Regions from separate parts of the Rhizobium brockwellii genome, predicted to be linked through region 2. Evidence: predicted binding sites of a transcription regulator. Region 2 holds the regulator's gene; the other holds the start of a gene.
What was found. The regulator PhoB, encoded in region 2, activates phosphate uptake and scavenging genes when phosphate is short. The targets are predictions, from matches to a motif close to TGTCATNNANCTGTCAT.
Positions count from the first base shown of each region.

Region 1: the regulator PhoB is predicted to act here: its motif matches at 1,961-1,977, upstream of RLCC275e_RS11165 (UDP-2,3-diacylglucosamine diphosphatase).

Region 1 is NZ_CP053439.1:2,223,824-2,228,016, reverse strand. It holds gene RLCC275e_RS11175 (multidrug efflux RND transporter permease subunit) at 1-1,002, shown strand, start outside; gene RLCC275e_RS11170 (histidine phosphatase family protein) at 1,070-1,819, opposite strand; gene RLCC275e_RS11165 (UDP-2,3-diacylglucosamine diphosphatase) at 2,039-2,851, shown strand; gene RLCC275e_RS11160 (MFS transporter) at 3,017-4,193, shown strand, end outside; gene dgcA (N-acetyl-D-Glu racemase DgcA) at 4,189-4,193, opposite strand, start outside.
Region 2 is NZ_CP053439.1:161,575-165,767, reverse strand. It holds gene RLCC275e_RS00825 (aspartate aminotransferase family protein) at 1-879, opposite strand, end outside; gene RLCC275e_RS00820 (GcrA family cell cycle regulator) at 1,300-1,833, shown strand; gene phoB (phosphate regulon transcriptional regulator PhoB) at 2,080-2,763, opposite strand; gene phoU (phosphate signaling complex protein PhoU) at 2,897-3,610, opposite strand; gene pstB (phosphate ABC transporter ATP-binding protein PstB) at 3,655-4,193, opposite strand, start outside.

The sequences.
Region 1 (4,193 bases), 2.1 Mb from region 2:
GCCCAGCTCGTGCTGGTCATCGATCGCGAAAAGGCGAATACCTTCGGCGTTGCCTTCGCCGACATCAACAGCACGATCACCGCGAATCTCGGTTCGAGCTATGTCAACGACTTCCCGAATTCGGGCCGCATGCAGCGCGTCATCGTGCAGGCGCAGGACAAGAGCAGACTTCAGGCGGAAGACCTTATGAAGCTCAATGTCCGCAATGCGAGCGGCGGCATGGTGCCGCTGTCTTCCTTCGCTGTCGCAGAATGGCAGAAAGGGCCGGCGCAGATCGTCGGTTATAACGGCTACCCTTCAGTGCGTATTTCCGGCGCTCCAGCGCCGGGATATTCGTCGGGGGCGGCAATTGGCGAAATGGAGCGGCTGGCCTCGGAACTTCCCGACGGCTTCGGCTTCGAATGGACCGGCCAGTCGCTGGAGGAGCTCAGATCGGGATCGCAGGCGCCGTTCCTGTTCGGTCTTAGTATTCTTTTCGTCTTCCTGCTGCTGTCGGGGCTTTACGAGAGCTGGTCCATCCCGTTGTCGGTGATGTTGGTCGTGCCGCTCGGCGTCATCGGCTGCGTGCTTGCGGTGATGAGCCGCGACATGTCCAACGACATCTACTTCAAGGTCGGCCTGATCGCGATCATCGGACTGTCGGCGAAGAACGCCATCCTGATCGTCGAATTCGCCAAGGACGGTTTTGCCGAGGGGAAATCGCTGATGGATGCCGCGATCGAAGGCGCCCGTCTGCGCTTCCGGCCGATCATCATGACCTCGCTCGCCTTCACTTTGGGCGTGGTGCCGCTGGCGATCGCCACCGGGCCAAGTGCGGCCAGCCAGAATGCCATCGGCACGGGCGTGCTTGGCGGCATGATCTCGGCGACGGTGCTGGCGATCTTCTTCGTTCCCGTCTTCTTCGTCTTCGTGCTGCGTCTCTTGAGGACGAAGCGGCCGGAGACTGTGAATGAGGAGGCTCCGGCGGGGCAGGAAGCTGCGCCGGTGACGTCGCCGAGCTGAGGTGACGAGTTGGCGGGTTGCCTTGCGCAACCCGCCACAGACCTTTGCGGCGGTTCGATTTAGGGAGTTATGCCATCGGCTTCGGCGTAAGCGTCACGTCGGCGCCATAGGCATCGCGCAGTTCGCCTTCCTGTCCCAGCTGCCGGTCGGCCGCCTGATGCAGCAGGATCGATTCGTATCCTTGCGTGCGCGTCCCCTCGATCAGCGTGATATCGGCGTTTCCGGGATTGTCGGAGCGCTCGAACCACTCGACAGGGCGGTGCAGAAAATTCATTTCGACCGCCCGGTTGGTGACGCCATGACCGACGATCACGACGTTGTGGTCGCCATTTTCGGCGTCGTGCATGACGGTCTGCAGGAACAGGCGCACCCGCTGGGCCACATCCGCCCGGCTTTCGCCATCCGGCGGCCGTGCGTAGAACTTGCCGCTGTTACTGCGCAGCCTCGCCCATTTTTCGAACTCGTCGGGAAACTTCTGCTTCTGTTCGGCGTGGTCGTAGATTTCGGTGAAGAGACCGAAATCCTGCTCGCGCAACAGATAGTCCTCCCTGATATCGCCGACAAAACTTTCCGGCAGTGCTTCGAGCAGCGCATCTTTGCTCTGCCGGGTCCTCAGAAAGGGCGAATACCAGATATGCAGCTTGCCGAAACCCGCGCTCGGCAATGCCTTGAGATAGGACGCGATCACGCCGCCTGCTTCGAGAGCCTGCCGATGGCCCCACTGCGTCAGCGGCACGTTGTGATCGCCGAATTGGCGGTAGGCCTGTTCGTTGATGTTGCCGAGGGATTCGCCGTGGCGAACGAGAAAGAGACGCATCAGCCATCCCGCATTGTCGGATATGGAATCGGCGCCATCATGAACGCCCTGAATGAACAGGGCAACCTTGTCGCCGGACCTGGCGGCGACGGGCATACTGCCCGCGCGGAATGAACAGGTTTGCAGGGCTTTTCCCCAGCTTGTCATCTTCCTGAAACACGAGTCTGGTTTTGGAAGGCTAGATGAAAGATGGGACATGAGCGGTAGCTCGTGAAAGACATGATGGAACCCAGACATTTCCGCACGCTCTTCATTTCCGATGTCCATCTCGGCTCGAAGGCCGCGAAGGCCGACTTCCTCTTGGATTTCCTGCGCCACCATGAGGCCGATACGATCGTGCTCGTTGGCGACATTGTCGACGGCTGGCGCCTGAAGCGCAGCTGGTACTGGCCGCAGGTCTGCAACGACGTCGTCCAGAAGCTGTTGCGCAAGGCTCGCAAGGGTACGCGCGTCGTCTATATTCCCGGCAATCACGACGAATTCCTGCGCGCCTTCCCCGGCATGCATTTCGGCGGCATCGAGGTCGTCGAGCGCATGATGCATGACGGCGCCGACGGCAGAAAATATCTGATCCTGCATGGCGACGAGTTCGACGTCGTCGTCCGCAATGCCCGACTGCTCGCCTATCTCGGCGACTGGGCCTATGACACGGCAATCCGCATCAATATCATCCTGGCGGCGGTGCGCCGCCGACTTGGCATGCCCTACTGGTCGTTCTCGGCCTGGGCGAAGCTGCAGGTCAAGCATGCCGTCAACTTCATCGGCGAATTTGAGCGCGTCGTGGCCGAGGAAGCTCGCAAAAACGGCGCCGATGGGGTGATCTGCGGACATATCCATCATGCCATCATCCAGGACATGGACGGTATCCGCTACATCAACACCGGCGATTGGGTGGAAAGCTGCACGGCAGTCGCCGAGCATGAGGATGGCACGTTCGAACTGATCACCTGGCGGGCGCTCGCCAGCAGCGTACCTGCGCTTGCCGCTATCGAAATGCATGACGAGGGCGAACTGGCCCCGCAAGCCGCCTGATTTTGGCGCGGGCGCATCCGCGCCTGCGCTCCATCGAATTTAGCCGTTACCGTCAGGCGACAGGCCCTATTTATTTTCTAAAACGTTTCAGAACGGCTATTTCTCGCAATAGTCGCCTCCAGGGTGGTGTGTTAGGACAACGTCCAGTTTCCTTCAGGTCCACCCATGATTCCCGCTCAAAATTCCCCGACGGGTGAGGGAGCGCCGCCGCGCTTCCGGCTTCTCAGTGCGCTTTCCTATTGTGCGCCGCTGCTCGTCAACGGCATCGTCCTGCCGTTCTTTCCCGTCTGGCTCGCGACCCATAGCTTCAGCGATCATGAGATCGGCATCATCCTTGCCATACCCATGGTGGTTCGCGTGCTGGTGGCGCCTGTCGTCGCCATGATCGCCGATCGATTGAAGGAGCGCGCCGACGTGCTGCTCTGGTCGGGCGGCCTGTCGTTGCTGACGGCGGTCGCGTTGTTCTGGACGACGACCTTCTGGCCGGTGACGATCGTCTATGCGCTGCAGGGCGCTACCTTCGCGCCTTATGTGCCCGTCGTCGAATCGATCGTCATTTCGGGCGTGCGCCGCTGGGGGCTCGATTACGGGTCGATGCGCGTGTGGGGCTCCATCGCCTTCATCGTCTCGACGCTTGTCGGTGGCCAGATGATCAGCCGGTGGGGCGGCGGAATGGTGCTTGATGTCATGGTGTTCGGCTTTGCCATGACCGTGGTCATGGCGATCTTCTGTCCGCGCATCGGGCCAACGCGACGGCGCGGCCAGCCGATCAACATTCCAGCCGCTACCGGCAGTGGCCTGCGCGAGCCACACCTGCTGCTGCTTCTGATCGGCGTCGCCATCCAGCAATCGAGCCATGCGGTGCTGAACGCTTTCTCCTCAATCTACTGGCATCAGCTCGGCTTCTCCGGCACTGAGGTCGGCCTGCTCTGGAGCGCCGGCGTCGCCTCGGAAGTGACGGTGTTCTTCCTGTCGAAGCGTCTCAACCGTCGCTTCGATGCCTGGACGCTGATCCGCTTCGGCTGCGCCATCAGCGTCTGCCGCTGGATCCTGTTTCCGATGAATACCGGTTTTGCCGGTTTCTTCCTGCTGCAATGTTTCCACGGCTTCACCTATGCCTTCGTGCATACCGGCGTGCAGCGACGGATCATGGCGACGGTGCAGGAGACGCAGGAATCTTCGGCACAGGGCGCCTATTTCTTCTATGTCGGCATGGCGATGGCGCTGATGACCCTGGCGTCGGGTTATCTCTATGCCTGGCTCGGCGTCGTCAGCTATTACGTCATGGCGCTGGTCGCGTTTTCCGGCCTCGGCCTCGTCATCTTCGCCTACTATCTTCAGC
Region 2 (4,193 bases):
CAGGATGATGTCGAGCACGGCGCTGCCGACGGCCATGGCAAGCGGATTGCCGCCATAGGTCGAACCATGGGTGCCGGCCTTCATGCCGGAGGCGGCCTCTGATGTGGCAAGGCAGGCGCCGAGCGGGAAACCGCCGCCGATGCCCTTGGCGACCGCCATGATGTCGGGTGTGATGCCCGACCATTCATGGGCGAAGAGCTTGCCGGTGCGGCCGACGCCGGTCTGGACCTCGTCGAGGATCAACAGCAGATCGTTGTCGTCGCAGAGCTGGCGAAGCGCCTTCATGAACTCAGGCGTGGCAGGACGAACGCCGCCCTCGCCCTGCACCGGCTCGATGAGGATGGCGGACGTCGCCTCGGTGATCGCGGCGCGGACCGCTTCGATATCACCGAAAGGCACCTGATCGAAACCCGGCGCCTTGGGGCCGAAACCTTCGAGATATTTTTCCTGGCCGCCGGCGGCGATCGTCGCCAGCGTCCGTCCGTGGAAGGCGCCTTCGAAGGTGATGATATGGAAGCGCTCGGGATGGCCCTTGGAAAACTGATAGCGGCGGGCCGTCTTGATCGCGCATTCGAGCGCCTCGGCACCTGAGTTGGTGAAGAACACCTTGTCGGCGAAGGTGGCGTCGGTCAGGCGTTTAGCCAGACGCTCCTGTCCGGGGATCTCATAGATGTTCGACAGGTGCCAGACCTTGTCGGCCTGCTCCTTCAGCGCGCCGACCACATGCGGATTGCTGTGGCCGACGGAGGTGACGGCGACGCCGGCGCCGAAATCGAGATATCGCTCGCCAGTTTCGGTGATCAGCCATACGCCCTCGCCTCGCTCGAACCGCAGTGGGGCACGAGAATAGGTGTCATAAAGCGGCGCGGCTTCAGCCATGGCGCGATCTCCATCAAAGTTGCCGGGCAATGACTCCGGCTAAGGAAACCAGGCCCGAAAAATCAAAAATGCCGCCTTGCGGCGGCGAGTGGCACTATTTCCTTTTCGCGCTGCAATGTCAACAAAACGGCGCCCTTAGCGTATGCAGCACAGGTGTACAGCGGCATTTTCAGTCTTCAACAGGCATTATTGCAGAAATGCCACGCAGGGACAGCAAGTTGGGGAAAACTACGAATTCGATTCATCCGGATTCATGCGACTCTTGTCACGGAGTCAGGCTCACACTAGGTTAAAGATCAATTACTAGACTGCATGCGGCGGAACTAGTCACCAAAATTGATCAAGCGTTTCTTGTTTCGGAGCTCCCGGGACAACGGTGAGGGATTCTGCCATCACCAACGCAAAAGGTGGAGACAGGGCATGAACTGGACAGACGAGCGGGTCGAGAAACTCAAGAAGCTTTGGGCCGAAGGACTGAGCGCCAGCCAGATCGCGGCACAACTTGGCGGTGTCAGCCGAAACGCGGTCATCGGTAAAGTGCACCGGCTGTGCCTTCCCGGCCGTGCCAAGGCCGGCGGCACCAACACCGCGGCGCGAACGCCGAAGCGCAATACATCGGCGCCGCGCGCGCCGAACTTCGCCTCTCGGATCACCACCCGCACCGTCACCCGCCAGCAGGGCGCGACGATGCTGAAGGAAGAGATCGAGATCGAAACGATCGAGGAAATGGAATACGTGCCGAGAGGCAATGTGGTGGTGCCGATTTCGCGCCGCCTCGGCCTGACGGAACTGACCGAGCGCACCTGCAAGTGGCCGGTCGGCGATCCGCTGAAGGACGACTTCCATTTCTGCGGCTGCGAATCCCCCGACAATTCGCCCTATTGCAGCTATCACCAGAAGCTTGCCTACCAGCCGGTCAACGAACGCCGCCGGGCAGCCGCGCGGGCCAGCTGAGGGGGCTGACCATCGTTAGAATGCAGAAAACGGGCCGAGTGGCCCGTTTTTTTATGCGCGGATGGAAGCTCAGGTTTCCCTCCGTCATGCTCGGCCTTGTGCCGAGCATCTGATCACCTCAACCACTTGAGAGAAAAAACTTTATTTTCAAATGCTTAATTTGGCGTGCGCAGATCCTCGGCACAAGGCCGAGGATGACGTCGCGGGTTTTGCCGGGGCTTTGCCAGCAGGCTCAGATGAAAGCCCTCAGGCTTCCATCGAATAACCGGCGCCGCGGACGGTGCGGATGACGTCCTGCATGTTGGAGAAATTCAGCGCCTTGCGCAGGCGGCCGACATGGACGTCGACGGTGCGCTCGTCGACATAGATATCGTGGCCCCAGACACCATCCAACAGCTGTGAGCGGGAGAAGACCCGGCCCGGCGACGACATCAGGAATTCCAGCAGGCGGAATTCGGTGGGGCCGAGGCGGACTTCGCGGGTCTTGCGATGGACGCGATGGGTCTCACGGTCGAGCTCGATGTCACCGCATTTCAGCACCGTCGACAGCACCTCGGGACGGGCGCGACGCAGCATCGCCTTGACGCGGGCAACGAGCTCGGGGGTCGAGAAGGGCTTGACGACATAATCGTCGGCGCCCGTCGACAATCCGCGGACACGCTCGCTCTCTTCGCCGCGCGCCGTCAGCATGATGATCGGCAGACGCTCGGTCTCCGGCCGCATGCGCAGGCGCCGGCAGAGCTCGATGCCGGAGACGCCGGGCAGCATCCAATCAAGGATGAGAAGATCGGGCGTGCGCTCCTGAAGCCGCATTTCGGCTTCGTCGCCACGAAGGATGGTATCGACCTCGAAGCCTTCCGCTTCGAGATTGTAGCGAAGAAGCACGCTGAGGGCTTCCTCGTCTTCAACAACTGCAACTCTCGGGATCATGCGTGTCGGTCTCCTCGCGCATGATCCTTAAACCAGGGTGATTTAAGCAATGCATCCTGCGCAAATTCAGAAATTGGCTGCGACCTCTTGCGCGCCCGGATGGGCGCGCACGCAAGCGGCGGGGTGTAGGCGGTTATTCGGTGACCGCGCCGACGGTGTTGGCGCTGTCGTCCTTCGGACGGTCGCCTTCCGGCTGCGCGCCTGTCGTCATGTAAAAGATCGTCTCGGCGATGTTGGTGGCGTGGTCGCCGATGCGCTCGATGTTCTTGGCGCAGAAGAGAAGATGCGTGCAGCTGGTGATGTTGCGCGGATCTTCCATCATGTAGGTCAGGAGCTCGCGGAACAGCGAGGTGTACATCGCGTCGATCTCGTTGTCGCGTTCGCGGATCGCATTCGCCTTGTCGGCGGAACGATTGGTGTAGACGTCGAGCACTTCCTTGAGCTGGACGAGCGCCAGCTCGGACAGATGCTCGAGGCCGCGGGCGAGCTTGCGGGGAACGCCGGTGCTTTGGACGGCGATGACGCGCTTGGCAGTGTTCTTGCCGAGGTCGCCGACACGTTCGAGATCGGCGGCGATGCGGATCGAACCCATGATTTCGCGCAGGTCCGCGGCCATCGGCTGGCGGCGGGCGATGGTGACGATCGCCTTGTCGCCGATTTCGCGTTCGGCGTGATCGAGGATCACATCGTCGGAGATGACCTTCTGCGCCAGCGCGGTATCGCCGTTGACGAGCGCCCGCACGGCTTCGGCGACCATCTGCTCGGCCAGGCCGCCCATTTCGGAAATCCGCCTGGACAGGAACTTCAGATCATCATCATAGGCAGAATAAATATGTGTCGATGCCATGGGGCTTTATCCTCGAATAACGGAAAGGCTTGGTGACGCCAAAATCAGCCGAAGCGACCCATGATGTAGTCCTGGGTGCGCGGATCGTCGGGATTGGTGAACATCTTGTCGGTGTCGTTCTCCTCGACGAGATTGCCGAGGTGGAACATGGCGGTGCGCTGCGAAACACGCGCGGCCTGCTGCATGGAGTGGGTGACGATGACGATCGTGTAGTTCTCGCGCAGCTCGTGGATCAGCTCCTCGACCTTGGCGGTGGCGATCGGGTCGAGCGCCGAGCAGGGCTCGTCCATCAGGATCACTTCCGGGCTGACGGCGACGGCACGCGCAATGCAGAGGCGCTGCTGCTGACCGCCCGACAGGCCGGTGCCGGACTCGTGCACGCGGTCCTTGACCTCGTTCCAGAGGCCGGCGCGCTGCAGGCTGGTCTCGACGATCTGGTCGAGATCGGCCTTCGACTTGGCGAGGCCATGGATGCGCGGGCCGTAGGAGACGTTTTCGTAGATCGTCTTCGGGAACGGGTTCGGCTTCTGGAAGACCATGCCGACGCGGGCGCGAAGTTCGACGACGTCGATATCGGGATCAT